3 regions of the Aquabacter sp. DMC10 genome follow, and region 3 is predicted to be linked to each of the others. Evidence: predicted binding sites of a transcription regulator. Region 3 holds the regulator's gene; each other region holds the start of a gene.
The links. The regulator LexA, encoded in region 3, represses DNA repair genes until DNA is damaged. The targets are predictions, from matches to a motif close to TGTTCNNNNTGTGTTCNG.
Positions count from the first base shown of each region.

Region 1: ACT54L_RS23035 (ATP-dependent helicase) is a predicted target of LexA. The motif match lies at 2,380-2,397, and genes of this name have one in related genera.
Region 2: recA (recombinase RecA) is a predicted target of LexA. The motif match lies at 1,641-1,658, and genes of this name have one in related genera.

Region 1 covers NZ_JBQUYX010000010.1:94,250-98,507, forward strand. Annotated here, with positions in the region: gene ACT54L_RS23035 (ATP-dependent helicase) at 1-2,364, opposite strand, end outside; gene ACT54L_RS23040 (hypothetical protein) at 2,478-3,131, opposite strand; gene nikR (nickel-responsive transcriptional regulator NikR) at 3,299-3,820, opposite strand; gene ACT54L_RS23050 (Bug family tripartite tricarboxylate transporter substrate binding protein) at 3,919-4,258, opposite strand, start outside.
Region 2 covers NZ_JBQUYX010000002.1:615,854-620,111, forward strand. Annotated here, with positions in the region: gene alaS (alanine--tRNA ligase) at 1-200, opposite strand, end outside; gene recA (recombinase RecA) at 496-1,578, opposite strand; gene ACT54L_RS07570 (AI-2E family transporter) at 1,799-2,872, shown strand; gene ACT54L_RS07575 (IclR family transcriptional regulator) at 3,222-4,103, shown strand; gene ACT54L_RS07580 (hydantoinase/oxoprolinase family protein) at 4,107-4,258, shown strand, end outside.
Region 3 covers NZ_JBQUYX010000005.1:168,611-172,868, reverse strand. Annotated here, with positions in the region: gene ACT54L_RS15350 (Hint domain-containing protein) at 1-1,193, opposite strand, end outside; gene lexA (transcriptional repressor LexA) at 1,388-2,095, opposite strand; gene ACT54L_RS15340 (molybdopterin molybdotransferase MoeA) at 2,397-3,608, opposite strand; gene moaC (cyclic pyranopterin monophosphate synthase MoaC) at 3,631-4,110, opposite strand; gene ACT54L_RS15330 (DUF2147 domain-containing protein) at 4,121-4,258, opposite strand, start outside.

The sequences.
Region 1 (4,258 bases), on a different contig from region 3:
CTTGTTGCCGTCCACTTCGCGCACGGTGCCGTAGCCGAACTTGATGTGGAACACCCGCTCGCCCAGCTTGAACGCGGATTCGACGCCGGTGGAGGAAGCGATCAGCGCGCCCTCAATGACCGTGCCGCGCGATCCGCCCGAGCGGCCATAGCTGGAGCCCCGCTCCGAGAAGCCCGAGCCGCCGCCGGAGCCCCGCGCCGCCTGGGCGCGGCCCCAGCCGGGGGTGGAATAGGACGAGGTGGAGAAGGGCTCCACCGTGGCCGCGCGATCAAACCGGCTCTGGCCATAGGAGGAGCCGCCCCAGCCGAAGCCGCCGCGCGATTCCTGCACTTCCACATGGGCGTCGGGCAGTTCGTCCAGGAAACGGCTGGGCACGGTGGAATTCCACATGCCGTGAATGCGCCGGTTGGAGGCGAAATAGACCCGCGCGCTCGCCCGCGCCCGGGTGAGGCCCACATAGGCCAGGCGCCGCTCTTCCTCCAGGCCCGCCTTGCCCTGCTCGTCCAGCGCCCGCTGGTGGGGGAAGAGGCCCTCTTCCCAGCCGGGCAGGAAGACGGTGTCGAATTCCAGCCCCTTGGCGGAATGCAGCGTCATCACCTGCACGGCGTCCTCGCCGGCGCCATTGTCCACGTCCATGACGAGGGAGATGTGCTCCAGGAAGCCCTGGAGATTCTCGAACGCCTCCATGGAGCGCACCAGCTCTTTGAGGTTTTCCAGCCGTCCCGCCGCCTCGGCGGAGCGGTCCTTCTGCCACATCTCCGTATAGCCGCTCTCGTCGAGGACGATCTCGGCCAATTCGGTGTGCGGCAAGGCGCGGGCCTGCTCGCGCCAGCGGTCGAAGGATTGGAGGAGGCCGCGCAGCGTGCCGCGCACCTTCGGCTTCAATTCCTCGCTCTCGGTCAGCACGCGGGCGGCATCCTGCAAGGGGACGGCGGCGGCGCGGGCCACATCGTGGATCTGCTTGACGGTGGCGTCCCCGATGCCGCGCTTGGGCACATTCACGATGCGCTCGAAGGCGAGGTCGTCGGCGGGGGAGAGCACGCAGCGCAGATAGGCCAGCGCATCGCGGATCTCCGCGCGCTCATAGAAGCGCGGGCCGCCAATGACCCGATAGGGCAGGCCGAGCGTCACGAACCGGTCCTCGAACTCGCGCATCTGGAAGGAGGCGCGCACGAGGATGGCGATCTGGGAGAGGGTGTGGCCGGCGCGGTGGAGCGCCTCGATTTCGTCGCCGATGGCGCGGGCTTCCTCGCCCGAATCCCAGGCGCCGGTGACCGCCACCTTCTCGCCCATCTCGCCTTCGGAGAACAGCGTCTTGCCGAGCCGGCCCTCATTGTTGGCGATCACATGGGCGGCGGCGCCGAGAATATGGCCCGTGGACCGGTAGTTGCGTTCGAGCCGGATGACGGTGGCGCCGGGAAAATCGCTCTCGAATCGCAGGATGTTGTCCACTTCCGCGCCGCGCCAGCCATAGATGGACTGGTCGTCATCGCCCACGCAGCACACGTTGCGCGAGCCCTGCGCCAGCAGGCGCAGCCACAGATACTGGGCGACGTTGGTGTCCTGGTACTCATCCACCAGCAGGTACTTGAACCGCCGGTGATAATCGGCGAGCACGTCCGGGTGCTCGCGGAACAGGCGGATGCCCTCCAGGAGCAGGTCGCCGAAATCCACCGCGTTCAGCGCCTTCAGCCGCGCCTGATAGGCGGCATAAAGGCTCTTGCCGCGGCCATTGGCGAAGGCGGAGCCTTCCCCCGCCGGAACGTGCTCGGGCGAGAGGCCGCGATTCTTCCAGCCGTCGATGGTGGCGGCCAGCAGCCGGGCCGGCCAGCGCTTCTCGTCGATGCTCTCGGCGGCGAGCAATTGCTTCAGCAGGCGGATCTGGTCGTCGGTGTCGAGGATGGTGAAGCTGCTGGTCAGCCCCACCAGTTCGCAATGCCGGCGCAGGATGCGCACGCCGATGGAGTGGAAGGTGCCGAGCCAGGGCATGCCCTCCACGGCGTCACCCACCATGGAATGGATGCGCTCCTTCATCTCCCGCGCGGCCTTGTTGGTGAAGGTCACGGCGAGGATCTGGGAGGGGAAGGCGCGGCCGGTGGCCAGGATATGGGCGATGCGGGTGGTCAGCACCCGCGTCTTGCCGGTGCCGGCGCCGGCGAGCACCAGAACCGGGCCGTCCACCGTCTCCACCGCCGCTCGCTGCTCGGGATTAAGGCCGGCCAGATACGGCCGCACCGGGGCCGCACCCGCGCGCGCCCGCTCGGCGATGCCGCCGGGGCGGGGGGCGGGGGCCTCGACGGTGCCCCGTGCGCGGGGGCCCTTAGGTTCGGCGGGAATGGACAAAGAAGCGGTCTCGTCTCGCATCAGTGATTCTCATGCGAGAACAAAATGGCACCGGCAGGGCCGGATTGCGAGGGGCGCGCCTCTCGCAATCCGGTCGCCCATAGGTCGGAGGTAGGATGAGGGGTCTTCCGACCTCACCAGGCGGCGCGGCAGACGCGCTGGACCCAATAGGGGCTCCACCAGCACTTCAGGAAGGTGCCGTTGCGCTCCATGGGACGATAGACGGTGGGGGCGGTGACGATGTTCACCGGGCCGCCGCTGGCGGGCAGGTCGCCGTCGAGCAGGCCGGCATGGAAGGTCAGCGTGGTGCCTTCCTGGGTGACGGTGCCCAGTTCCACCACCACCTGCGCAGGGGTCGGGCCAAGCACGGTCAAGGCGGCGTTCGGCGGGTCGTTCTTGAGCACCTGGACCGTGGCGTTCCACAGCTTGACGAACTGCTCGGTGGTCATGGTGCCGCCGATGCGCTCGGGACGGTCCACGGCGAAGGCGGTGACCGGGGGAACGCCGGTCAAGGTAAGCACCTTGCCGTCGAAGGTCATGCCGGCCGCCTGCTGGATGATGACCATCTCAATGGGGCGGGCGATGGTGACTTCGGGGCGCCGGGGCGTTCCGGCGGCGGACAGGCCGTTATCCTGGCCGGCGGGCGCCGCACTGCCCTGCGCGGGCGCGGCAGGGGTCTGGGCAGCGGGGGCCGGCGTGGCGGAGGGCTGGGCCGGAGCCGTCTGCGCCAAGGCGGCGCATGCGGAAGCCGCCAGGACGAGTGCTGCCATGGGTGCAATGAAACGCATGGACCTGTCTTCCTTCGTGTGTCGTCGCCCCTCGCCCCCGCGGTGCCCCTGTCCCTCGTCTCGCCTTATGCGACAGGAGGGACACGGGCTCGGCATGGGAGCGCGCGCGACCCTATACCGGAACCGGCGGCCAAACAAACCGCCCGAACGCCTCTTCCGCTCCGCCGCTAGCTTTCCCCATGGTCTTGTCCATCGTCCCGCCCGTGCGGGGCGGCGTGGGAATGCGAATGGGCTTTGGAATGGGAATGGCCGTGCCCGTGCCCGTGCCCGTGCCCGTGCTCATGGGGCGGGTCGGCGGGAATGAGCACCAGGCGGCCGTGGCGCACGCCGCGCTCGGCGATCAGATGCTCGGAGAAATGCCGCAGGTCCGGCGTCGCGCCGCGCAGCAGCGCCACTTCCAGGCATTGGTCGTGGTCAAGATGCATGTGCATGGTGCACACGGACAAATCATGGTGCTGGTGGTGCGCCTCGGTCAGGCGCTTGGCCATGTTCCGCGCCTCGTGGTCATAGAGATAGACCAGGGCGCCGACGCTGTGCTGGCTCTCGTCGGCCTGTTCGGTGGCCTCCCGCAGGCCGGAGCGCACGAGATCGCGCACCGCCTCGGAGCGGTTCTGATAGCCCCGCGTCTCGATGAAGCGGTCGAGTTCGGCCACCAGGTCTTCGTCCAGCGTCACCGTCACGCGCTGCATGGCGTCCCCCGCAGGTGAGGCGGGGCACGGCCCGCTTTCCCCTAGTTAGGCGAAGGCGGGCCGGTAGGTCCATGGGGCAAAGGGCCGGCGGCGGGGCCTCACTCCACGGTGATGTTGGCGTCCTTGGCGATGGCCGACCACTTGGCCACGTCCGCCTTGATGAAGGCGCCGAACTCCGCCGGCGTATCGCCCACCGCTTCGGTGGCCTGGGCGGCGAGCAGGGCCTTGGTCTCGGGATCGGCCAGGATCTTCACGATGGCGCCGTTCAGCTTGGCGACGATGTCGGCGGGCGTGCCGGCGGGGGCGAGGATGCCGTGCCAGCCCACCGCGTCGAACTCGGGAAAGCCGCTCTGGGCCAAGGTCGGCACGTCCGGCAGCACGGGCGAGCGGTTCTTGCCGGTCACCGCGATGGCGCGCAGCTTTCCGGCGCGCACATTG
Region 2 (4,258 bases), on a different contig from region 3:
CACTTCTGGGCGGTGACCGCGCGGGAATAGGGACGCTTTTCAACGCCAGTAAAGACGTTCTTGAACTGCACCATCCCCGCATTGGTGAACATCAGCGTGGGATCGTTGCGCGGCACGAGCGGAGAGGAGGCGACCGCCTCGTGACCGTTCTTGACGAAGTAGTCGACGAACGTCGACCGGATCTCGTTGACGCCGCTCATGTCCCGGCCACCATACCCTTGGTTTCGTCCGCCGGCCGCGCAGCGCTGTCCGGCGCCCATGGCCGTGCCCCAGGGGAGCCAAGCCGAATGGACCCGTTCGTTTAGCGGGCACCTGTCCGGTTGTCCAGAAAGGGGCGATCGCCCGCTGGGCAATTCACAGCCGGCGACATCTGTCACGGAGGACGGGCGGCCCGGCGGTGCGACCGCCCCGTCCCGGGCTGGGCCGGAGCCCGCCAGCGGTGGAAACGTCAAGCTTCAACCGCCGGCCAGGAATGAAGGACCTTCAGCGCTTGGCTCAGTCCGGGCTCGCCGCGTCGCCATCCTCTTCCGGCGAGCCGGTGAGGATCTGCTCGGCAATCAGCCCCGCATTCTGCCGGATGGCCGCCTCGATGCGGGCGGCAATCTCCGGGTTCTGGCGCAGGAAGGTCTTGGCATTCTCGCGCCCCTGCCCCAGCCTCTGGCTGTCATGGGAGAACCAGGCGCCGGACTTCTCCACCACGCCGGCCCGCACGCCCAGGTCCAGCAGTTCGCCGAGCTTGGACACGCCCTCGCCATACATGATGTCGAATTCGACCTGCTTGAAGGGGGGGGCCAGCTTGTTCTTGACCACCTTCACGCGGGTCTGGTTGCCCACCACCTCATCGCGCTCCTTAATCATGCCGATGCGGCGGATGTCGAGGCGGATGGAGGCGTAGAATTTCAGGGCGTTGCCGCCGGTGGTGGTCTCGGGCGAGCCGTACATCACACCGATCTTCATCCGGATCTGGTTGATGAAGATCACCATGGTGTTGGACTTGGAGATGGAGCCGGTGAGCTTGCGGAGCGCCTGGCTCATGAGGCGCGCCTGCATGCCGGGCTGGTTCTCGCCCATCTCGCCCTCGAGCTCGGCCCGCGGCGTGAGAGCGGCCACCGAATCCACCACCAGCACATCAATGGCGCCGGAGCGCACCAGCGTATCGGCGATCTCCAGGGCTTGCTCGCCGGCATCGGGCTGGGAGATCAGCAATTCATCCAAATTGACGCCGAGCTTGCGGGCATAGATGGGGTCGAGCGCGTGCTCGGCATCAATGAAGGCGCATACGCCGCCCTTCTTCTGTGCCTCCGCCACCACGTGGAGCGCGAGCGTGGTCTTGCCGGATGATTCCGGCCCGAAGATCTCCACGATGCGCCCCTTGGGCAGGCCGCCGATGCCAAGCGCAATGTCTAGCCCGAGCGAGCCGGAGGGGATGCTCTCCACCTCCATCACTTTGCCGCTCTTGCCGAGCCGCATGATCGAGCCCTTGCCGAAATGCCGCTCGATTTGCGACAGCGCGGCGTCGAGTGCCTTCGTCTTATCCATGGAAGAACCTTCGACGAGTCTGAGTGTCGACTGAGTCATCGCTGTGCTCCGCGCCGGACGCAAGATTGTCTCGGATGTTTTTTCGTACCACCTTTGTTCTACGTTCGCAATATGTTCTCATGCCACTTGGTCATGCCACTTGGTCATGCCACTGGCCAAATCGCCAGCGGACCGGTGGAAACTCCTCCGCCCAGCCGCGCTTTCAGTGGTATGGGGGCGTTCCGGTCGCATGGGCCGGTCATGGAGGGCGGGAGACCTGATGCAACGTCCGAATGTGGAACAGGCCTCGTTCCTGGTGGTCATCGCGCTGACCACCATCGCCTTCATCTGGCTGCTACTGCCCTATTATAGCGCGGTGCTGTGGGCGGTGATCCTGACCATTCTGTTCCAGCCGCTCCAGCGTTGGCTGGAGCGCGTGCTGGGAGGTCGCCCGGGCCTTGCGGCGGCGTTGAGCGTGCTCGCCTGCATCTGCATCGTGGTCATTCCCGGGTCCATGATCCTGGCCTCCCTCGCGCAGGAGGCCAACGGCCTCTACCAGCGCATTTCCTCGCGCGAGTTCAATCCCACCGAGCTTGCCGCCCGGGTCGAGGCCCTGATGCCGGCCATGCTGCGCGACATGTTGCCCCCGCTCACCCGGGAAACGCTCGGCCAGTTCGGTGAACGCATCGCCTCGGTGCTCGCCCAGGCCTCGCAGGCGATCGCGGCGCGGGCGGTGAGCATCGGGCAGGGCACCGCACAGCTCTTCGTCGGCCTCGGCGTGATGCTTTACATGCTGTTCTTCCTGTTCCGTGACGGCCCTTCGCTCGCCGCCACCATTCGCCGCACCAGCCCCCTCAGCCCGCACCATACGAACAGCATCCTGTCCAAGTTCTCCGACGTGGTCCAAGCGACGGTGAAGGGCAATCTCATCATCGCGCTCCTGCAGGGGGCGGCGGGAGGCGTGGCCTTCTGGTTGCTGGGCATCAATGGCGCGCTGATGTGGGGCGTGCTCATGGCCATGATGTCGCTGGTGCCGGCGGTGGGCTCCTTCCTCATCTGGGGGCCCGCGGCGCTCATCCTGGCCCTGTCCGGCGACTATGTGCGCGCCCTGATCCTGCTGGCGGTCGGGGTGTTCGTCATCAGCATGATCGACAACATCCTGCGCCCGCCCTTGGTGGGGAAGGGAACGCGTCTGCCCGATTATGTGGTGCTGGTGTCCACCCTCGGCGGCCTGTCCCTGTTCGGCATCGACGGCATCGTGGTGGGCCCCCTCATCGCCGCGCTGTTCGTGGCGGTGTGGTCGCTGCAGGCGGAAGACCAGGCCCGGGGCGACCGGATCGGCACCAAGGGCTGAGGTCCAGCGGGGCGCCCAGCCGCGCGCCCTCCCCGCATTTATTCCCATCCGGCCGGCGCACGACAGCGCCGGCCCTGACCGGGCTGTGCCCGGTCGGCGGGCCATCGGTTGCATCGGGGGGCGATGAGCCGCGGGTGACGCCCGCCGGCCGCGAAGGCTTGCGCCCGTGGCACAACCGCTGAAGCAACGGGCGAGGCGATGCTGCGCGGCACAAGATAGTGCCCGCATTGCACCAACAAGAATCCGGCTTGACCAAAGACGTGGTGCGCCGTACCGTCTGAATAACAAAATGATGTTTCACTATTCAAAACGAAACATCCTTCGGAAACGCTCATAAGAGGATTGGAACGTGGCACCACGTTCGACGGCGCGCGGCCAGCGCGGCGCTGCTCCCATGCCTGCTGCGCCGGCTTCAGGCGAGGACCGCGCCCTTGCGTCGGAGATGGCGCAAGAGACGGCACCGGCGGCATCGTCCGCCACGGGCACCAGCACGCTCGACCTCGCCTTGCGCATGGTGGAATTCCTGGCCATGCAGAGCCGGCCGCTGGCGCTGGCCCAGATCGCCGCCCATTTCTCGGCTTCCAAGGCCACCGTCTATCGCCACCTCGTCACCCTCCAGCGCCATGGCTTCGTGCGGCAGGACCCGGAGACCGGGCGCTATGACGCGGGTGTCAAACTCATGGTGCTGGGCGAGGCGCTGCGTGCCCGCTTCGACGTGCTTTCCGCCGCCCGCGCGGAGCTCATGGAATTGCGCGACCGCACCGGCCAGGCGGTCACCATCTGCGCCCTCGTGGACGGCGAGGTAGTGGTGCTGGAACTGGTGCAGGGCCGCACCCTCATCGAATTCGCCACCCGGCCAGGCACGCGGCTCGACTTCCACGCCAGCGCCCACGGCAAGGTCTGGCTCGCCTTCGGCACGGCCGATTTGCTGCCGCGCGCGCTCGCGGCGCCGCTGAAGAGCTGGACCGCCCATACGATCACCGACCCGGACGCCCTCGCCCGCGAGATCAGCCTCGTGCGCCAGCGCCGCTGGTCCACCGCCCCCGACGAGGTGCTGACCGGCGTTAACACGCTGGCCGCCCCCATTTTTGACCATCGCGGCACCCTCGTCGGCTCTCTGGCCATCGTCGGCGCCACGCAATTCATTCCCCCCGATCCCCCCGATACCCAGGTTGCAGAGGTCACCGGCACCGCCGCGCGCATCTCCCGCAGCCTGGGATGGAGAAGCTGAGCCATGACCTATTCGCTGGCCGTCGATATTGGCGGCACCTTCACCGACATCGTGCTGCGCCATTCCGACGGCCGCCTGCAGGTGGACAAGACGCTCACCACCCACCACGATCTGCTGGAAGGCTTCTTCCGCGGCGTCGACCAGGTGCTCGCCAA
Region 3 (4,258 bases):
GCATTGCCACCATAGAATTGAACGGAACCCGTGGCGCTGTCGCCGTAGAACGTGCTGATGCCGGCACCGCCATAAAAGGCGCCGTTATTGGATGTTTCGGCATGGAAGGTGTCGGTGACGCCGTCACCGTAGAAACTGGCATAAGTTGAAGAATCGGCGTGAAATTCGTCGTTACCTACCCCGCCATAATAGCTGGAGTGACTGGACGTTCCCGCATAGAGAACGTCGTTGTTCGCATTGCCGTAGGCACTGGAGGCGGTCATGTTGCCGCCATAGATGGTGTCGTTGCCACCGGCGGCGTTGATGATCAGGTTCGAATACTGTGCGGTCCCATCCTCATTGGTGCCGTAGAGGGTCTCGGTGGCGCTGGTGCCCTGGACCGTTTCGCCATCTGCGGACGCATAGAACACGTGGGTCGAGAGTTCCTCATCGGTATAGCCGATGTAGCCGCCGTTGCCGTCGCTGAAGTAGATATTCTCTACTCCCTGCATCGTCACAGTCTGGCCTGCCGTTGATATGGTCAGCGTGTCACCAGAGGCGGACGTCGTGTATTGGTTGGGTGTCCCGTCAAAAAAGACGCTATCGGACCCGGAACTATCGGTGATGACCACATTGGCGGCGTTATTGACGTAATAGACGTCGTCTCCCCCGCCACCCGCGAAGGTCACTTCGCCCTGGGCGGTGTTGCCCAAGAAGGTATCCGCTCCCGTCCCGCCATTGGCATGCAGCGTGGAGCCAGCCTCAAGCGCACCGGCATAGACCGTGTCGCCATCATTGCCGGCCGTATAGGTGATGGTGCCTGACGCGTTGTCGCCGAAATAGGTATTGGCCCCGCCGCCGCCATAGACGGTGGCATTTACAGAGCTCCCGCCATAGAAGCTGTCGATGCCGGCGTCGCCGTAGAACGTATTATTCTGCGAGGAGTCGCCGTAGAGGATGTCCTCGCCAATGCCACCGTAAAACGAGGAATTGCTGGATGTCCCGGCGTAAAGGACGTCGTCCCCCGCATTCCCATAGGCGGTGGAGGCGATCATATTGACGCCGTAGATGGTGTCCTCGGCACCCGCCCCTTTAATCGTCAGGCCGCTATATTGCGCCGTCTGAGCTTCATTGGTGCCATAGAGAATATTAAACCCGCTATCGCCCTGAACGATAGCACCGTCCCCCGTCGCATAGACAACTGTAGTCGCCACCCCCGCCTCCCCACATGCGGCGTATAGATGGCTCTACTGTCTAGCTTACCGCCTTACATTCAAGGCGTTCCAGAAAGGAATCTGGCGCGGCGGGCAATGTGGTCAAAAAGTTTCACGAACCGACAGGGAGAATTTCCCGGCAGGCGTGTTCACTCGAACGAATGTATCACTGGTTGCAAGCTTGCGGCCCCCACTCAGTAACGACGCATCAAGCCCACAAGCCGCCCCTGGATCCGAACCCGGTCCGGCCCGAAGATTCGGGTCTCATAAGAGGGATTGGCCGCCTCGAGGGCAATGGAGGCGCCCTTCTTGCGCAGGCGCTTTAAGGTGGCTTCCTCGTCATCCACCAGGGCGACCACGATGTCCCCGGTATCGGCGGTGTCGCACTTGCGGATCAGCACGGTGTCGCCATCCAGGATGCCGGCCTCGATCATGCTGTCGCCGCGCACTTCCAGGGCAAAATGCTCCCCCACGCCCAGCATGTCGGGCGGCAGGTTGAGGGTGTGGCTGCGGCTCTGGATGGCCGAAATGGGCGTGCCGGCCGCGATGCGGCCCATCACCGGCACGGCGACAGTGGTGGCCACATCCTCTTCGTCATCCACCGGCGGCCGCACCCGGCCGAGGCTGCCCTCGATCACGGAGGGCGAGAAGCCCTTGGCGCGGCTCGTGCCCAGGGCCGGCGCAACGCTGTCCGGCAGGCGCACCACCTCCAGCGCGCGGGCCCGGTTGGGCAGGCGACGAATGAAGCCGCGTTCTTCCAGCGCCGTGATGAGGCGATGGATGCCCGACTTCGACCGCAGGTCCAGCGCCTCCTTCATCTCGTCGAAGGAGGGAGGCACCCCCGTCTCCTTCAGGCGTTCATGAATGAAGCGCAGCAGGTCATATTGCTTGCGTGTCAGCATCGCAGATCCCGTCCCAGCCGGCAGCCCCGACGCGTCCGTGCCCCGGACAGGCCAGTCCACCCAATTGCGGCCCCTCTCGCACGGATGGGTCCAACGGCGCCGGGACACACCCGGCTCAGGCCGCGGCGCACCCGGTCCTTATCCGGCGCCGATCCGTCCGCTCGCCTTCGACCCTCCGTAAAAAGGCGAAGGAAAGCGAAACAAATCGAGAACAATTCTCTACATGTTCCTTTTGTGTTCCACAAGAGTGAACATGAGGTAAAAGCGCGGATGAGAGGGTGAGCTTTGTCGCGGACGCAGATCAGTCCGCCAGGCGGATGATCTCGCACGCCTCGCCCGGCGCGCCCTCCGGGGCGAAGGCGGGGCGCACCAGCAGGCAATCGGCCAGCGCCAGGGCGGAGATCATGCCGCTGTCCTGGAGGGGCAGGGGGGTGACCTCCGGCACGCCGTCCACTCCGGGCCGGCTGGTGCAGCGCATGAAGTCGAGCCGAATGTCATTGGCCTTCACGGGCGCCGCCAGGCGGGCGGGCACCCGGGGTGTCTCCAATTCCGCCATGCCTTGGAGCGCTTTCACAAGCGGCGCCAGGAAGAGGAAGGCGCAGACATAGGACGAGACGGGATTGCCGGGCAGGCCCAGAACGCGCATGTCGCCGCCGCGGCCATACATGAGCGGCTTGCCGGGCCGCAGCGCGATCTTATGGACGGTGAGGGCGATCCCCTCGGCGCGCAGGGCCGGCGCCATAAGGTCGTGCTCACCCACCGAGGCGCCGCCGGATGTCACCAGCACGTCGAAGCCCTCCGCGCGGGCGCGGGCGATGGCGGCGCGGGTCCCCTCCAGCGTGTCTTCCACCTTGCCAAGGTCGCTCACCTCGGCGCCTGCCGCCCGCGCGAGGGCGGTGAGGCCAAACACGTTGGACATGACCACATCCGAGGCAGCCCGGGCTTCGCCGGGGCGCACCAATTCATCCCCCGTCTGAAGGATGCCGACGCGCGGCCGGCGGCGGACCATCAGGGTGGAATGGTTGGCGGCGGCGGCGAGCATGACGTCGCGGGCATTGAGCCGCTGGCCGGCCTTCAGAATCACCGTGCCTTCGGCAAAATCAAAGCCCTTGCGGCGGATGTTGCGGCCGGGCGCCGTCTCTTTCTCCACCACCACGTCATCGCCATCGCGGCGCGTGTTTTCCTGGATCACCACCGTGTCGGCGCCCTCCGGCACCAGCGCGCCGGTGAAGATGCGCGCGGCGGTGCCGGGCGCGAGCGGCGCGCCGAGGGGGCGGCCAGCGGCCGATTCGCCCCGCACGGGCAGGCGGACGGGGAGGGCGGCAATGTCGGCGGCGCGCACCGCATAGCCATCCATGGCCGACATATCGGCCACCGGCTGGCTCCGACGGGCCACAAGATCTTCGGCCAGCACGCGGCCCACGGCCTCGCCCACCGGCACGGTCTCCGCCGGAAGCGGGACGAGGTCGGACAGGACGAGGGAGAGGGCGGCGTCGACCGGCATCAGGGACATGGGATGATCCTCGCGCGGCCGGTCAGGGTTCGGCCCGCCAGTGGCCGGAACGGCCGCCGGCCTTTTCCATCAGGCGGATGCCGCCGATGCGCATGCCCCGGTCTGCCGCCTTGGCCATGTCATAGATGGTCAGGCAGGCGACGGAGACGGCGGTGAGCGCCTCCATCTCCACGCCGGTCTGGCCCGTGGTCTTCACCCGCGCGGTCACCCGCAGGCCGGGGAGGGCATCGTCCGGCTCCACCTCCAGCTCCACCTTGGCGAGCATGAGGGGGTGGCAGAGCGGAATGAGCTCATGCGTGCGCTTGGCGGCCATGATTCCCGCAATGCGCGCGATGCCCAGCACGTCGCCCTTCTTGGCATTGCCGGAGCGGATGAGGGCCAGCGTCTCCGCCGCCATGGCCACCTCTCCCACGGCAACCGCCTCGCGCGCGGTCGCCGCCTTTTCGGAGACGTCGACCATACGCGCGGCGCCGGAGGAATCCAGATGGGTCAGGCCGGACATGAGGGGCGTCCTATTTCAGGCGGGTCCAGGTCTGGGTCTCGCAGAAGACCATGACGCAGCCCTTCACCTGGAGGGTGTTGTCGCCCTTCAGTTCGAGCGTGGAAGAATAGGTCTTGCCGTCGTCGGGATTATAGATCTTGCCACCGGT